Regions from separate parts of the Streptomyces sp. NBC_01089 genome, predicted to be linked through region 1. Evidence: riboswitches for the same ligand, from Rfam matches in the RefSeq annotation. Region 1 holds a riboswitch; each other region holds the start of a gene.
What was found. Region 1 has a riboswitch for cyclic di-AMP ahead of OG510_RS08660 (M23 family metallopeptidase). Riboswitches for the same ligand answer to the same signal wherever they lie in the genome.

Region 1 (5,677 bases):
GGTCACTGCGGCTCTTCGTTTTCCGTCTTTCCTGGAATCAGAAAAGCAGAACATAAAAAGACACGCGGGGCCGCACGGAAAGGCTGCACAAAAAATGCTTCCTCTCTGTATACGGCAGCTGTGTTAATCGCTGATGCCCGCGATGTTTACAGCATGTTGCGAATCACTCACGCGGCCCTGTCTCCGCAGCCGGTGCGCCGCCGTGGCGCGCTCGCCGTGCAGCGCGGTCAGGGCGCGGGCCCGCTCCGCGTCGCCGCGCGCCACCGCGTCCACGATCGAGCCGTGCTCGGCCCAGGACACGACCGGAAGGACCGGCTGGTCGACGGCGTACATCCAGCTGATCTTCTGCCTCAGCTGACCGAGCAGCGTGGTCAGCGCGGAGCTGCCCGACGCCTGCGCGAGCGTCTCGTGGAACCAGCCGCCCAGCGACCGCAGATCCTCGCCCTGGCCACGCCTGGCCCGCTCCTGACCCAGTCTGACCAGGCCACGGAGCACCTTCAGATGCGCTTCGGTCCGCCGCTGCGCCGCGCGCGCCGCGCCCATCGGCTCCAGCAGCATCCGTATCTCCAGCAGGTCGGCCGCCTCCCGCTCGGTCGGTTCGGCGACACAGGCCCCTGCGTGGCGGCGGGTGACCACGAACCCCTCGGACTCCAGGGTGCGCAGGGCCTCACGGACCGGGACACGGGAGACACCGTAACGGCGCGCGAGCACCTCCTCGGTCAGCCGGCCGCCCCGCTCGTACACCCCCGAGATGATGTCGTCACGGATTGCCGTGCATACCGAATGCGCGGGAATGCGCATGACCGAACCTCCGCATCGACGCCCGCATATCGCGGTCTGTCCACACCTGTGCGGCGACTCTATGGCAGGGCAGCCGAATTCCGGAGGGCCCCCGGTAAATCATGGATATCTTTTGGCCAGGCAGAAACCGGCCTCAAGCACAGCACGCGGGACGGCCGGCGCTCCGGGCAGGAGGCGTCAGACGTGGACGCCGTGCGAGCGCAGATACGCGACGGGGTCGATGTCCGAGCCGTAGTCGGGGCCGGTGCGGGCCTCGAAGTGGAGGTGCGGGCCCGTGACATTGCCGGTGGCACCGGAGAGCGCGATCCGCTGGTCCGATGTGACGGTCTGGCCGACCGAGACGCCGATGGACGAGAGGTGGCCGTACTGCGTGTACGTGCCGTCGTGCATCCGGATGACGATGTTGTTCCCGTACGCGCCGCCCCAGCCGGCCTCCACGACCGTGCCCGCGCCGACGGCGTGGACCGGGGTGCCGCTCGCGGCGTGGAAGTCGATGCCGGTGTGGCTGCCGGACGACCACAGGCTGCCGCCGGTCTTGTAGCCGGTGGAGACGTACGAGTGGGCGACCGGGGCCACGAAGGCGTTGAGGCGCTTGCGGGCGGCGTCCCGGGCGGCACGCCGCTTGGCCGCCTCGGCCTTGCGCTCCCGCTCGGCCTTCGCCTTCGCGGCGACGGCCCTGGCCTTGGCGGCGGCCTTGGCCTTCGCGACGGCCTCGGCGTGGTTGGCCGCGTGCTGCTGTGCGGTGGCCTGGGCGGCTATCCGGTCGGCGACGGTGTCACCGACGAGGATGGTCCGGTCGAGCCGGGCTTCCTGTGCGGTGGAGACCTGCGCGCCGTCGGCCAGCGCCGGGGATGCGAGGGTGCCGATGACACCGGCTGTGGCGAGGGTGACGACTCCGGCGACGCCCGCGGTCCTGCGGGCCGGACGGCTCGGGGCACGGTGCTTGCCGGTAGGGCGGCTGAACGCCATGAAGAAACTGGATCCTTTCCTTCCCTCTCGCCTACCGGGTTAGCTGACGGGTTCGGAGCAGGAAGGTCTCCTACGGGCCCACCCCGGTGGGGCGGCCCCGATTCACCCCAGGGACTGCGTGGGTCCCCGGCTCCCCCGGCTCGCGCCTGACGGGGACTCGGCGATCGCTGCCCGGCGCCGCGGTTGCGGCTTACGTCCGACGGACAGCGGTGTGACGCTAAGTGGTGCGCCGCCGTTGCGCCAAACAGACAGCGGGTTTTGTCGCACATCCCACAGGGAGCGCCGGGGCAGGGAGCGTTCAGAGAGCGGGGCCCGGCGGACGCACTGCCCGCCGGGCCCCTGCCACGCGCACACGATCCGGGCGGAAGGCCCTAGCTCGCGACCACGGTCACTTCGCCGATGCCCAGCGCCCTGACCGGCTCCACGATCTGCGCGGCGTCGCCCACCAGCACCGTCACCAGCCGGTCGTCGGGGAAGGCCGAGACCACGGCGGCGGTCGCCTCGACCGTGCCGGTCGCGGCCAGCCGCGCGTACAGCTGCGCCTGGAAGTCGTCCGGCAGATGCTGCTCGACCTGGTCGGCGAGGGTGCCCGCCACCGCGGCCGCCGTCTCGTACTTCAGCGGGGCGACGCCCACCAGATTCTGTACGGCGACGTCCCGCTCCGTGTCGGTCAGACCGCCCGCTGCGAGCGTCCTCAGCACCTTCCAGAGGTCGTCCAGCGCGGGCCCGGTCGACTCGGTGTCCACCGAACCGCTGATGGCGAGCATCGCGGCGCCCGTCCCGTCAGGGGCCGAGCGGATCACCTGGCTGAAGGCACGGACGCCGTAGGTGTAGCCCTTCTCCTCGCGCAGGACACGGTCGAGGCGGGAGGTGAGCGTGCCGCCCAGGCAGTACGTGCCGAGGACCTGCGCGGGCCAGACACGGTCGTGCCGGTCGGCACCGATCCGGCCGATCAGCAGCTGCGTCTGGACCGCTCCTGGGCGGTCCACGACGACCACCCGGCCGGTGTCGTCGGCGGTGATCGCGGGCACCGGGCGGGGTGTACCCGCGTTGCCCTTCCACTCGCCGAGGGTCTCGGCGAGCACCGCGTCCAGGTCCGTCCCCGTCAGGTCGCCGACGACCACGGCGGTGGCGGTGGACGGCCGGACGTACGCGTCGTAGAAGGCGCGGACGGCGGCCGCGTCGATCCGCGCCACCGTCTCCTCGGTGCCCTGGCGCGGACGCGACATCCGCGCGGTGGCCGGGAACAGCTCCTTGGAGAGCTGCTTGGCGGCCCGGCGGGCCGGGTTGGCCAGCTCGTGCGGGATCTCGTCCAGCCGGTTGCCCACGATCCGCTCGACCTCGCTCGGCGCGAAGGCGGGCGCCCGCAGCGCGTCGGCGAGCAGGCCGAGCGCCTTCGGCAGGCGGGACACCGGCACTTCCAGGGAGACCCGGACACCGGGGTGGTCCGCGTGCGCGTCGAGGGTGGCGCCGCAGCGCTCCAGCTCGGCGGCGAACTCCTCCGCGCTGTGCTTGTCGGTGCCCTCGGAGAAGGCCCTCGCCATGATCGTGGCGATACCGTCGAGCCCCTCGGGCTCGGCGTCCAGCGGGGCGTCGAGGCTGATCTCGACGGCGACCACCTGCTGTCCGGGACGGTCGCAGCGCAGCACCGTCAGGCCGTTGGGCAGGGTGGAGCGCCCGGGGGCCGGGAAGGCCCAGGGCCTGGGGGCACCCGCCTGGGGCTGCGGGTGGAAGGTCATCATCACGGCCGCGGGGTCGGTCACTGGTCCGCCTCTGTGCTCTCGGTGGCTGCGGTGGCCTCGTCGGATACGCCGTCCGCACTGGTCTCTTCGGGCTCATCGGCGGTGACGGGCTCGTACACCAGCACGGCCCTGTTGTCGGGGCGCAGCCGGGCCTTCGCGACCTCCTGCACCTCGGCGGCCGTGATGTCCAGCACCCGGGCCACCGCGGTCAGCGCCAGCTGCGGGTCGCCGAACAGCACGGCGTACCTGCACAGTTCGTCGGCGCGGCCGGCGACCGTGCCGAGCCGGTCGAGCCACTCCCGCTCCAGCTGGGCCTGTGCGCGCTCCATCTCCTCGGCCGTGGGGCCGTCGGCGGCGAAGCGGGCCAGCTCCTCGTCGACGGCCGCCTCGATCTGCGGGACCTCGACACCGCCCGACGTCTTGACGTCCAGCCAGCCGAGCGAGGGGGCGCCGGAGAGCCGCAGCAGGCCGAAGCCCGCGGCGACGGCCGTGCGGTCCCGGCGCACCAGCCTGTTGTGGAGCAGCGACGACTCGCCGCCGCCCAGGATGGTCAGCGCGATGTCCGCCGCGTCACACGCACGGGTGCCGTCCTCGGGGAGCCGGTAGGCGGCCATCAGGGCACGCGACGGCACCTCCTCGTACAGCTCCTCGCGCACCTCACCGCCGAGGGTGTCGGGCAGGGAGCCGTCCCGGGGCGGCTGCTTGCCGTCGTGGGAGGGGATGGTGCCGAAGTACTTCTCGACCCAGGCGAGGGTCTGCTCCGGGTCGATGTCGCCGACGACCGACAGCACCGCGTTGTTGGGGGCGTAGTTCGTTCGGAAGAACGCACGGGCGTCCTCCAGCGTCGCCGCGTCCAGGTCCGCCATGGAGCCGATCGGCGTGTGGTGGTACGGGTGCCCCTCCGGGTAGGAGAGGGCGGTCAGCTTCTCGAACGCCGTGCCGTACGGCACGTTGTCGTAGCGCTGGCGGCGTTCGTTCTTGACGACGTCCCGCTGGTTCTCCATGGACTCCTCGTCGAGCGCGGCGAGGAGGGAGCCCATCCGGTCGGCCTCCAGCCAGAGCGCCAACTCCAGCTGGTGGGTGGGCATCGTCTCGAAGTAGTTGGTGCGCTCGAAGCTGGTGGTCCCGTTGAGCGAGCCCCCTGCCCCCTGCACCAGCTCGAAGTGCCCGTTGCCCTCGACCTGTCCCGATCCCTGGAACATCAGGTGCTCGAAGAGGTGGGCGAGCCCGGTACGCCCCTTGACCTCGTGGCGTGAACCGACGTCGTACCAGAGGCAGACCGCGGCGACCGGGGTCAGGTGGTCCTCGGAGAGCACCACCCGCAGGCCGTTGGCCAGCCGGTGCTCGGTCGCTGTCAGGCCGCCGGAACCGGCCTCGGCTGTGGCCGTGTGACCCATGGGCATGTACGTCCCTTCGATCGCGTGTGTTGACCGCGTTGAAATGCAGTCCTGCCACTGTATGCAAGCGCGGCGACAGCCGGGAGCCATCCCGGTGTGCACGGGTCGCGGTCGGTGTTGTCGGTGGGACAGTCCACAATGGTCGGCGTCAGTACCGGACCAGGCACGTGAAGGAGCCGCAGCAGCGATGGCCCGCCGCAGCACGAAGACCCCGCCGCCGGAGGACTTCGAGGAGAAGATTCTCGACATCGACGTGGTCGATGAAATGCAGGGCTCCTTCCTGGAGTACGCGTACTCGGTGATCTACTCACGGGCCCTGCCGGACGCCCGTGACGGTATGAAGCCCGTACACCGGCGCATTCTCTACCAGATGAACGAGATGGGGCTGCGCCCCGACCGCAGCTATGTGAAGTGCGCCCGGGTCGTCGGCGAGGTCATGGGCAAGCTGCACCCGCACGGCGACGCGTCGATCTACGACGCCCTGGTGCGGCTCTCGCAGTCCTTCTCGATGCGGCTCCCGCTGGTCGACGGACACGGGAACTTCGGGTCGCTCGGCAATGACGACCCGCCGGCCGCGATGCGGTACACCGAGTGCCGGATGGCTGACGCCACGTCACTGATGACGGAGTCGATCGACGAGAACACCGTCGACTTCGAGCCCAATTACGACGGCCAGGAGCGCGAGCCCGTCGTGCTCCCGGCGGCCTACCCGAACCTGCTGGTGAACGGCTCGTCCGGGATCGCGGTCGGGATGGCGACCAATATGCC
Region 2 (5,677 bases), 2.4 Mb from region 1:
GACCCGTACAGCCCCGGCCCGTACTCCCCAGGCCCGTACAGCCCGAGCCCGTACCACCGGCCGCCCGCGCACGCCGACGCGAAGTCCCGCGCGAGGGCCGCGTCCCGTGCGGTCTCCGAGTACGAGGCGTTCGCGACCACGCTCGCCTTTCTGCGGCACCGGGCCCACCGTGGCGCGGTGAGCCCGGACTTCGAGGCACGCGAGCAGGAGCTGCTGCACCACCTCTGGCAGCGCAAGGAGATCGCCGGACCCGCACTGCTCTACGCGGCGCAGGCGACGGGGCGAGTGCCGGTGCCGCCGCCGCATCTGCACTACGGCGGCTACAACCCGTACCAGCACTGACCATCCGCGCCCAGCCAGGTCCAGCCGCGCCCCAGCCTGCCCCGGTGGCCGATCCTCGGTGGCGGTGTCCTGCCCTCAGGCGGACACCGCCGTCAGCTCCGCCAGCTCAGCGTCGGTGAGCTCCAGCTCGGCCACCGCGGTCAGGACCGGCAACTGCTCGACCGTACGGGCCGAGGCGATCGGCGCGACGACGGTCGGCTGTGCGGCCAGCCACGCCAGGGCGACGGTCGCGACCTCCGCCCCGTGCGCCGCCGCGACCTTGTCGAGCGCGGCCAGGACCTTCGTCCCCCGCTCGGTCTCCAGGTGCTGGGCCGCACCGCCCGCCCGCACACTGTCGACGTCCGCACCGGGCCGGTACTTGCCGGTGAGGAAGCCGGAGGCCAGCGCGGGGTACGGCACGCTCGCCAGACCGTGCCGGGCCGCCACGTCCTGGAGCCCGCCCTCATAGGTGTCGCGGGAGACCAGGTTGTAGTGCGGCTGCAGAGCGACGTACCTGGCCAGCCCCTCCGCCTCGGAGAACGCCACGGAGGCATCGAGCCGCTCGGGAGACACATTGGAAGCGGCGATGGCGCGCACCTTGCCCGCCTTCACCAGATCGTCCAGAGCGGTGATGATCTCCTCGACGGGGACGGACTCGTCGTCGCGGTGCGTGTAGTAGAGGTCGATGTAGTCGGTGCGCAGCCTGCGCAGCGACTCGTCGGCGGCGGCCTTGATGTTCTTGGCCGAGAGCCCCCGGTACTGGGGGTGCATGCCGACCTTGGTCGCGATCACCACATCGGCGCGGTTGCCCCGCGCGGCCAGCCAGTTGCCGATGACGGTCTCGGACTCGCCGCCCTTGTTGCCCGGCACCCACGAGGAGTACGTGTCGGCGGTGTCGATGAAGTTGCCGCCGGCGGCGGTGTACGCGTCGAGCACCGCGAAGGACTGTTCTTCGTCGGCGCCCCACCCGAAGACGTTGCCGCCGAGGGAGAGCGGGAAGACCTGGAGGCCGGAGGAGCCGAGTGCGCGGAGAGAAGTCATAGGCTGGTCAACCCCCGTTCGGCCCGGCCCTATTCCGTCGGACTCCGGCCGTACGAACGAACCGGCAGCCCTGACGTCGGGGGGATGCCGTCAGGGCTGCCGGGGTGCGGGATGCCGTCGCCGGCCGGCGGTACGCGCCGGCGGGAGACAGAAAGGGGGCAGAGGGCCATCAGGGGCCGGCCCTCAAGGGTCAGCCCCTCGGAGTCCAGCCGCTCAGGGGTTGAGGCCCTTGCCCTGGAGCCAGGTCATGGGGTCGATCGGGTCGCCGCCGCCCGGGCGGACCTCCACGTGCACATGCGGGCCCGTGACATTGCCGGTGGCGCCGACACGGCCGATGACCTCGCCCGTGGTGACCTTCTGACCGGCGCTGACACCGAGCGACGACTGGTGGCAGAACCACAGCTCCGTACCGTCGTCGAGCGTGATCACCGTGCGGTAGCCGTATGCCCCCGCCCAGCCGGCCGACTTGACCGTGCCGCTGTGCACGGCCTTGATCGGGGTGCCGGTCGGGGCGGCGAAGTCGAGGCCGGTGTGGTGGCCCGACGACCACATCGAACCGCCGTCGTTGAAGCGCGAGGTGAGGGTGTACGAGGAGACGGGCAGCGAGTAGCTCTTCGCCAGCTTGGCGAGCCGCTCCTTCTCCGCCTTGGCCTTGGCCTCCGCCTCGGCCTTCTTCTTGGCCGCCTTCTCCTTGGCCGCGGCCTCGTCCTGCTTCTTCGCCGCCTCGGCCGATGCCTTCTCCGCGGCCGCCTTCTCGGCTGCCGCCTTGGCCTCGTCCTCGACCGCGCCCTGCTGCTGCTCGGCCTGCTGGATGATCCGCGCGCGGAGCGCCTCGCCCGCGTCCGAGCTGCCCTTGCCGGTGGCCGCCGCCGTGGTCAGCGCCGCGTTGGTCGCGTCCGCCGTGCTGCCGTGGTCCGACGAACCGCCGGCCAGATCGGCGACCAGCGACCCCACGCCGGGCAGCGACTCGGCCTCCGGCAGCTTGTCCTTGACGGACTGCGGAAGGTCGGGGAGGGAGATCGGGAGCGGCGGCTTGCTCTGGGCGCTGGCCATACCGCCCGCGCCGACGGCTGCGATCACGCCGACGCCGAGCACCGTCGAGCTGCGGGCGAGACCGCTGCGCTGCTTGGCGACCCGGTGTTTGCCGCGGACCGGACGGAGGGAATCCTCAGTGGGGTTCCACTCGTCGAACGTACCGCTGTCCTCGCCGCCGAAACCGAGAGCATCGTCGTCCGGGAAGTAAAGCGTTTCGGGGGCAGGGTTGTTGGACGCCACGGAGGCGCACTCCTTTCCTTCCTTACCGCCTACCGGGTTAGCTGACGGGTTCGGAGCAGGAAGGTCTCCTACGGGCAGCCCTTGCGGAGAAGCCCGATTCACCCCAATTGGTGGTTCCCCGGTTCCCTTGCGGGATTCGGCGCGTGCGCGCGGTGCCGCCTCTTGCGACGACTGGGACAACCGCGCTGCGTTATCGAACGTTAATAGACGCGAGGGCCGGATTCCAAGCTGTTCCGACTGATCGTTAACGGCTTTGGCCTGCACTTATCGGTGCATACAGGGGCGCATTCGGGCGACTTGATCAGCCCTCAGGAGCGGCCGGGAAACATCGAGTTTCTGATAGTGAGTCAAATGTTATGCGGAGGGGTGCTCTTCGACTACGGATCGTGTCGCTCCCGGTGAATGATCCCCACCGTCCTGCGCCGGTCCGGCTGCCCCTGCAGCGGACGGCCCACCGCGAGCAGCGCCATGTCGTCCGTGGAGTGCCCGCCGGTGTGCAGCCGTACGTCGTCGGACACCGCCGTCAGCAGTTCCTCGGGCCCGGGGAAGATCCGGCCGCGCAGCCGCTCCTGCGGTTCGTAGAAGGCCCCTTGCGCGTTCCTCGCCTCGGACAGCCCGTCGGTGTAGAGCAGCAGCGTGGCCCCCGGCGGGAACTCGGTCTCGTCCGCCCGGTCCGGCCAGGCCGCCAGATCGGAGAGCCCCAGCGGCAGCGCGGGGTCGGCCGGCGCGAGGACGTGGATGCTCCCGTCCGCGTACAGCAGCAGCGGCTCGGGGTGCCCCCGGTTGAGCAGCCGGATCAGTCCCTGGTCGCCGCGCGGGATCTCGGCGAGCGCCGCCGTGGTGAACCCCTCGAAGGCGTCGAGTCCCTCGCGGCGCACCCCCTCACGGGTCAGCGCACGCTCCAGCCGCTGGGCGACCTCCTCGATCGTGACCTCCTGCTCGGCGGCCTCCCGGAAGGCCCCGATCACCACGGCCACGGCCTCGACGGCACCGAGCCCCTTGCCCCGCACATCCCCCACCACCAGCCGCACCCCGTACGGAGTGTCCTGTACGGCGAAGAGATCACCGCCGATGAAGGTGCCGGCCTGCGCCGCCTCGTACCGCGCCGCGATATGCAGCCCGGCGATCCGCTCGGAAGGCACCGGCAGCACGGCGCGCTGCGCGGTCTCCGCCACCACCCGGGCCGACGCGAGCTCCTCGCCGCTGACCCGGATGACGCGGTTGATGATGAGGGCGACGACCGACACCGTGATGACGGTGATCAGCTCGGTGATCGCGGAGCCCCTGGCCGAGGTGTCGTCGTAGAGATGCAGCCCCGCGATGGCCAGCACCGCGATGATGCCTGTGATCAGGGTGGCCCGGTACGAGAAGAGCGGGGCGGCGATCACGGGCGCGGCGGCGAAGAACGGGGCGGCCGTGAACGCGGGCGGCGTCAGCTGGTCGAAGACCAGCCCGCCCACGATCAGCACGGCGGGCAGCGCCCGGACGAACCGACGCGCCCGGGTCGACTCCTCTCGCTGCCCCACCAGTACCCTCCTGCCCGGTCCGTAAAGCGGCGGACGGTACCGCGCCCCACCAGGCTGGCCGCACCCACGCCGGTGTGCGATTCGGCCACGGCCAAGTGGGGGAAGCGGGGCGGCGGAGATCCGGGCGGGGGCGCGGGCGGGGCGGCGGGGGCCACGTCCGTACGTCGCACGGCGCGGAGGCCACCTCCGTACGCACGGCCCGGGGCCCCGTACGCACGGCCCGAAGGCCACCTCCGTACGCGCGGCCCGGGGGCCGCCTCCGTACGGCGGCGCGGGTCAGCCGTGCAGCGCGACCGCCGACACCAGGACCACGGCGAGCGCCATCGCGAGGAACAGCAGATAGGCCCCCAGCGCCCGCCCCCGGTCTCCGGCGGCCAGCTGCCGGGCCAGCACCCACCCGAACACCACGGCCTCGGCCCCTCCCCCGGCGACCCCGGCAGCCGGCCACCGCAGCCCCAGCAGTACGGCGACGGCCGCGACCGTGTGCACCGCCCCGAGAAGCGAGACGACCCAGAGCCGCCGCCCGGCGACGACCCCCAGGCGCGTGAGCTGATCGAGCCGCTCCAGCCCCACCCGGCTCCGCGCCACGGACGCGATCGCCGACGGCACGACCTCCAGCAACAGCAGAACGCTCAGAACCACCCGCAGTACGAACACGCCAGCCCCGCCCCCGATCGGTACACCGGTCCCGGCACCTGTCCGGAAACAGGCCGGGAAACGACCGAAGGCCCAGCACATGATGTGCTGGGCCTTCGAACTTGAGTAGCGGGGACAGGATTTGAACCTGCGACCTCTGGGTTATGAGCCCAGCGAGCTACCGAGCTGCTCCACCCCGCGTCGGTAAACCCAACTCTACGGCATGCGCGGGGGTGGTTCGAACCATTACCGGGAACAGCCCGGAATCAGCTCCCACCGGAACGCTTCCGGGCCCCACAGATCCGGACCGCACAGAAACGTCCCGCCCGGCCGAAGCCGAAGCGGGACGCTTCATCGCAGGTCAGCAGGAGATCCTCCGCGACCCTCACTCGTAGACCGTGTGGGACTCGAACCCACAACCAATGGATTAAAAGTCCACTGCTCTGCCAATTGAGCTAACGGTCCGTGCTGACGCACCCCCCGAGCATAGCGGGAGCGTGCCCCGCAGCCGATCGGGTATCCCCCACCGGGCACGTCGGACTCCGGCCGGCGGCCGGTGCGGGCCGTCGGCCGGAGTGGCGTGGCTGAGCGGTGGGATCCTGCCCGGAGCGCGCCGGTTGCGCCGCTCGGGGGGTGTCAGGGGGTGTCAGGGGGTGTCAGGGCCCTGGAGTACCTGGAGGTAGTTGCCGTCCGGGTCCAGCAGGGTGGAGAAGATCCATCCGCCCCCGGTGTCCTCGACCGGCCTGACCCAGGTGACGCCGAGGGTGTTGAAGTGCCGCTCGGCCGCCCGGATGTCGCGCACCACGATGTTGACGAGGTGCCGGCCGGGCTCGGCGGCCTTGTCCGCCACATCGTCGCGGCGGTCGAAGCCGATGATC
Region 3 (5,677 bases), 5.5 Mb from region 1:
CGGTGCGGTCCACGGTCCGTACAGCCGGGCCCCGCGTGAGCTGTACTTCGTCAAGCGTGCGCTCGACGGGCGGCCGGTGCGGATTCTGGCGCACGGCGGACGGAGCCGCTTCCATCCGGTGCATGTCTCGAACGTGGCCGAGCTGATCCGGCTGGCGGCGCTGCACCCGGGGGCGCGGGTGCTGAACGGCGGGGATCCCGAAGCGCCCACGGTCGCCGAAATCAGCAGGGCCGTCGACGAAGTCATGGGCGTACGGAGCCGGTTGGTGCTGATCGAGGGGGCCGCCGAGGTGGGCCGCACACCGTGGGGCGTCGATCACCCGGTGGTGTACGACATGTCGGCCGCCGAGCGGGAGCTGGGCTACCGCCCGGTGACCGGGTATGCCGAGTCGCTGCCCGCGACCGTGGAGTGGATCGCCGGCCGGCTCCGGAACCGTGACTGGCGCGACGCCTTTCCCGCGATGGCGAAGGTCTACGACCCGCATCTGGATCTCTTCGACTACGCGGCGGAAGACGCCTGGCTGGGGAACCGCTGACCGAGCGGTTCCCCGGCGTGGGCCGTTACGGCTTCGGGGTGGCGTGCGGGGCGCAGGTCACGTCGTGGCGGTCGGTGCTGCCGGTGAGCAGGTAGGTGTCGACCCTGCTGTTGATGCACGGGTTGACCAGTCCGGTCACGCCGTGCGATCCGGCGTCCTTCTCGACGATCAGGCGTGAGCCCTTGAAGCGCTGGTGCAGATCGACGGCGCCCGGGAAGGGGGTGGCCGCGTCCCGGGTCGACTGCACGATCAGCACCGGCGGGAGTCCCTTGCCGGTACGGACGTTCACCGGGGTCCGCTGCTTCGCGGGCCAGGTGGCGCACGGCAGGTTCATCCAGGCATTGGACCAGGTGAGGAATGGATTGTCCTTGTTGAGCCGGGTGTTGTCCCGGTCCCAGGTCCGCCAGTCCGTCGGCCACTTGGCGTCGGCGCACTCGACCGCCGTGTAGACGGCCGTACTGTTCTCCGCCGCGATGTTGCCCGCGGTGTCCGACAGGTCGGGCCCGGCAGCGTCGATCAGCGGCTGTGGGTCGCCGGCGAGGTACTGGCTCCACGCCTTGGCGACGGGCGCCCAGGAGGAGTCGTAGTACGGCGCGTTCTGGAAGAACCCGAGCAGTTCGGCGGGGCCCACGACTCCGCCGAGCGGATGCTTCTTCGCGGCGGCCCGCAGCTTCACCCACTGCTGCTCGACGGCGTCAGCGGTCTTCCCGATGTGGAAGCTGGCGTCGTTCGCGGCCACCCAGTTCTGCCAGTCGCGCCAGCGGCCCTGGAAGGCCACGTCCTGGTTGAGGTTGGCCTGGTACCAGATGTTCGACTGCTTCGGGTCGACCACGCTGTCCACGATCATCCGGCGGACATGTCCCGGGAAGAGCGTCCCGTACACCGCGCCGAGATAGGTGCCGTAGGACACACCCAGGTAGTTCAGCTTCTTCTCACCGAGCGCCGCCCTGATGACGTCGAGGTCGCGCGCGCTGTTCGGCGTGGTGAGATACGGCAGCAGCGCGCCACTGCGCTTCTCGCAGCCGGCCGCGTACCGCGCCGCGAGTCCGCGCTGCACCCGCTTGTCGGCCGTGCTGTCCGGAACCGGGTCGGCCTTGGGGGCGCTGACGTACTTCTGCGGGTCGATACAGGAGATCGGCGCCGAGTGGCCCACTCCGCGCGGGTCGAAGCCCACGAAGTCGTACGCCTTGGCGGTGTTGACCCACAGGGCGCTCTTGGTGGTGGTCCTGGTGGGGAAGCGCAGGCCCGAAGCGCCGGGCCCGCCGGGGTTGTAGACGAGCGAGCCCTGCCGCTCCGACTTCGTACCGGTGCTCACCGCACGGTCCACCGCGAGTTCGATCGTCCGGCCGTCCGGGTGCGCGTAGTCGACGGGCACGGTCACCCAGCCGCACTGGACGGGCTTCGCGAGCGCCCAGTCCGTGGGGCAGTCACGCCAGTCGATGCCCGCTTTCGCCGCCCGCGCGGCGGCAACGGCCGCTCCGTGCGCCTCCGTGACCGCGTGACCGCGGCCGTCGGCGGTGGCCGACGGTGCCGCCATGGCGCCCGCTATGAGAGTCGCCGCGGCCAGAGCGCCGGCCGAGCCGAGCACTGCGGTGCGTCTCACGTGGTACCTCCCCCTGTGCGAAGCGCCGTTCGTACGGCGCTCTCCAGTACGTACCGGGGATCCTTTCCTGTGAACGGTCCCTGACAACAGGGCGCATGGGCGTTCTTTGCCAACCCGAAATGCGGAGAGGTGGTCCCGGTGAGCGGTGCGGTACTGGCGGATATCCCCTCCCCCGCTCAACCCGGACAGCAGGCAGGGACTTTGACAGGGGCCCGGTGAAAACCTTTTGTCACGGGCCGAGTTGCCGCGGTCGGCCGGGCCGCGCCGCCCCCGTGACGGCGTCCGCACCGGGCCGCGCCGCGCGGGGAGCCGGCCCGGATCCACCTTTCGGGGGTCGCCGGTACACCGATGGGCGTCCCCCGGAAGGTGTAGACGGGTGACGGTCCGGCGGCCGCGCCGAGTTGCGCTTCGCTGCGGCCCGTCCGCCCGGGATCACCGCTGCGCCCCAGGTGAGGGCCTTGCGCGGGCGGCGTCCCCGACTCCGCCGCCCCTGGCGCCCACTCGAACAGGCCAGTGGCCCGAACCCTCACAAATCGGCGCGGTCAGCCGGAAATCCGCCGTGCCATGGGTGAGGATCCGGGAGACGACAAGCCCCCGCCACCACGGCGGGGCGGTCCGGGCGGACGCCGAGTCCTGCCGCCGTACCCGGATGTCTGGTCGACACGAGTGGATCGGCAGGAGTGGAGGACCCAGGCAGTCCGGGGCGACAGTGACGTCGCTCCTCGGGGTGAAGCCGCTTGGCGGGACGGCCGACTTGATCAGTCGGTCACCCTGCCCGGCGGCCGGGCAACTTCGCCGGCCCGAACCCGACAGGTCATCCTTCACAGGCGGTTTGCGAAGGGTTGCGCATGACTGCGCAGATTCATATCCCGTCTCTGATCACCCGGGCCGGAACGGCCTCGGCCCTCACCCTCGCCGCTGTCGCGGGGACTTCGCTGGCGCCGGGCGCGACCGTGGAGGCCCAGGCCGCCACCCACGCGGCCCGGGCCGTACAGATCGCGGCCTCCAAGAAGGGCTCGCCCTATCAGTGGGGGGCGACAGGGCCGTCGCGGTTCGACTGCTCGGGGCTGACGCTCTACTCGTTCAAGAAGGCGGGCAAGAAGCTGCCCCGCACCGCCCAGGCGCAGTACAACGGGGTGCGCCATATCTCGGCCTCCGGCCGGCACCCCGGTGACCTGGTCTTCTTCCACTACGGCCGGAGCGTCTACCACGTCGGCATCTACGCGGGGAACGGCAAGATCTGGCACTCCCCCAAGACCGGCGCCGTGGTCAGGCTGGAGAAGATCTGGGACCGCAGCGTCTGGTACGGCCGGGTGAACTGACGCCGGGGGCGGGCGGAGGAAGGCAGGCTCGGTCAGCCCTGGACCGTGGCGGTCCAGGGCAGGGCGATCCACACGGTCTTGCCGCCGTCCCGGGTCGGGGTGACCGACAGCCGGCCGCCGTTCTCGGCCGCGAGCCAGCGGATGATGACCATGCCGCGGCCGTTGTCCTGCTGCACGGCTGCCGGCAGCCGCTGCGGCCAGCGCGGATGGCTGTCCGTGACTCCGACGCACAGCCGCTCGTCCCGCTCCAGGACGGCCTGCACCGTGAAGGTGGGGGACGCGCCGAAGGTGTGCTGCACCGCGTTGGTCGCCAGCTCCGAGACGATCAGCCGGATGGTGTCCGCCAGCTCCGCGTCGGAGGGCAGCCCCCATCCGGTGAGCACACGGGCCACGAACGTGCGGGCGGCCGGGACCGAGGCCGGCTCGCTCGGCAGGGTGACGGATGCTTCCTGGTGGTCTGCCATGACGGCCTGTCCCTTTCCCACCGCTGCCGGCGCAGGTCTCGTGACGGTTGTGCTTCGAGACGGCCTCAGGTGGCGCTTCGTGCGAGCGTGACACTCATAGTGACCGCAGTACCGCCGATCCACAAAGATGTGCATATATCTGTCGCTCAAAGTGATGAACTCTGCGACGGGAGACCGTATTTGACGTCCGGACTGGCACGTTTGCAGAAACGGCCGACCGGAGGGAGAGAACGGTGCGGAGCAGCCCGGCGGTGCGCCGCGTCAAACTCGGCGCCGAGCTGCGCCGGCTGCGGGTCCTGGCGGGCCTGACCAGCGCGGCCGCGGCCCGGTTGGCGGGGTGGCACCAGTCCAAGGTGAGCAGGATCGAGACGGGACGCAGCGGGGTGCGGCCGGCTGATCTGGCCCTGCTGCTCGACGCGTACGGGGTGCGGGACGCCCGGCAGCGCGAGCTGCTCGACGCGCTGTGCGGTGCGGGGGCCGACGAGAGCGCCGACTGGTGGCACATCTACCGGGGGGTGCTGCCTGCCCAGTACCGCGACTTCATCAGGCTGGAGTCGCAGGCGTGCACGGCGCACACGTTCGAGATGTCGGTGGTGCCCGGTCTGCTGCAGACACCCGGCTACGCGAAAGCGGTCACCCGGGCCTCACTCGACGGGATACCGGCGGGGACCGTGGACTCCCTGGTCGATGTGCGGCTGGCGCGGCAGCGCGTGCTCGACGCGGATCCGCCGCTTGAGCTCAGCGCGGTCGTCGACGAGGCCGCTCTGCACCGCCGGATGGGCGGGCGCGGGGTGATGGCGGAGCAGTTACGGCATGTACGGGAGGTCGCCAAGCTGCCTCATGTGCGGTTGCAGGTCATACCGTTCACCGCCGGCGGGCACCGTGGACTCACCGGCTCTTTCACCATCTTCTCTTTTCCGAACATTGTTGATCTGGATGTGGTCGTTCTCGACCACTTGATGCATAGCCGTTATCTGGAACGGAAAGAAGACCTCAGGGCGTACAGCGCCGCGTTCCGCAGGATCCAGGCGCGCGCCCTTCCCCAGCAGGAATCGTTGGATCTCATCGCCGGGATCAGTGACGGCGGTTAGGGAGGCATCATGTCCGCTCACCCTGCGAACGTCCCTTCCAGTACTTCTCTGAGCAGCGCGCGGTGGCGGCGCAGCAGCCGCAGCACCGGAATGAACAACTGTGTCGAGACCGCGTTACTGGACGGCGGTGTGCTGGCCGTCCGTGACTCGAAGCGCGTGCGCCGCCCGGCGCTGCTCTTCGGAGCGGCCGCCTGGACCGGCTTCCTGGAGTCGGTGCACGAAGCGGGCGCCAGGTAGGCGTCGTCGGGTAACCGGCTCTGCTTATCGGGGACTTGTCATCCGGTGGGCGCGGTCCGCAGCACCGTGTCCACCGCCCGCTCGACCTGCTCGTCCGTCAGGTCGGCTCGTGCGGTGAGCCGCAGCCGTGAGATGCCGTCCGGTACCGACGGCGGGCGGAAGCAGCCGACCACCAGACCGGCTTCGCGGCAGTCGGCCGCCCAGCGCACCGCCTGGGCGGGCGAGGGAGCCAGGACGGAGACGACGGCGGCCTGCGGGCGCACCGCGCTGAGTCCGCCCGCGGTCAGCCGGGTGTGCAGGGTGTGCGCCACCGTCCTCGTACGCCCGGCGAGCAGCGGGTCGTCCCGCAGGAGCCGCAGACTCGCCAGGGCCGCGCCCGCCGCCGCGGGTGCCAGGCCGGTGTCGAAGATGAAGGTGCGGGCCTC

Region 2: another riboswitch for cyclic di-AMP. It lies ahead of OG510_RS19660 (M23 family metallopeptidase); the one in region 1 lies ahead of OG510_RS08660 (M23 family metallopeptidase).
Region 3: another riboswitch for cyclic di-AMP. It lies ahead of OG510_RS33790 (C40 family peptidase); the one in region 1 lies ahead of OG510_RS08660 (M23 family metallopeptidase).

Annotation. Positions count from the first base shown of each region.
Region 1 covers NZ_CP108660.1:1,968,001-1,973,677, forward strand. The annotation lists gene OG510_RS08655 (GntR family transcriptional regulator) at 124-801, opposite strand; gene OG510_RS08660 (M23 family metallopeptidase) at 979-1,770, opposite strand; cyclic di-AMP (ydaO/yuaA leader) riboswitch at 1,784-1,943, opposite strand; gene OG510_RS08665 (M16 family metallopeptidase) at 2,142-3,509, opposite strand; gene OG510_RS08670 (M16 family metallopeptidase) at 3,530-4,915, opposite strand; gene OG510_RS08675 (DNA topoisomerase (ATP-hydrolyzing) subunit A) at 5,097-5,677, shown strand, end outside.
Region 2 covers NZ_CP108660.1:4,409,964-4,415,640, reverse strand. The annotation lists gene OG510_RS19670 (PrsW family glutamic-type intramembrane protease) at 1-342, shown strand, start outside; gene OG510_RS19665 (aldo/keto reductase) at 418-1,362, opposite strand; gene OG510_RS19660 (M23 family metallopeptidase) at 1,576-2,637, opposite strand; cyclic di-AMP (ydaO/yuaA leader) riboswitch at 2,649-2,789, opposite strand; gene OG510_RS19655 (PP2C family protein-serine/threonine phosphatase) at 3,015-4,163, opposite strand; gene OG510_RS19650 (hypothetical protein) at 4,440-4,820, opposite strand; tRNA gene OG510_RS19645 (tRNA-Met) at 4,927-5,000, opposite strand; tRNA gene OG510_RS19640 (tRNA-Lys) at 5,192-5,264, opposite strand; gene OG510_RS19635 (VOC family protein) at 5,446-5,677, opposite strand, start outside.
Region 3 covers NZ_CP108660.1:7,508,588-7,514,264, reverse strand. The annotation lists gene OG510_RS33800 (NAD-dependent epimerase/dehydratase family protein) at 1-535, shown strand, start outside; gene OG510_RS33795 (alpha/beta hydrolase) at 561-2,072, opposite strand; cyclic di-AMP (ydaO/yuaA leader) riboswitch at 2,766-2,983, shown strand; gene OG510_RS33790 (C40 family peptidase) at 2,987-3,460, shown strand; gene OG510_RS33785 (ATP-binding protein) at 3,493-3,924, opposite strand; gene OG510_RS33780 (helix-turn-helix domain-containing protein) at 4,158-5,015, shown strand; gene OG510_RS33775 (DUF397 domain-containing protein) at 5,025-5,252, shown strand; gene OG510_RS33770 (8-amino-7-oxononanoate synthase) at 5,291-5,677, opposite strand, start outside.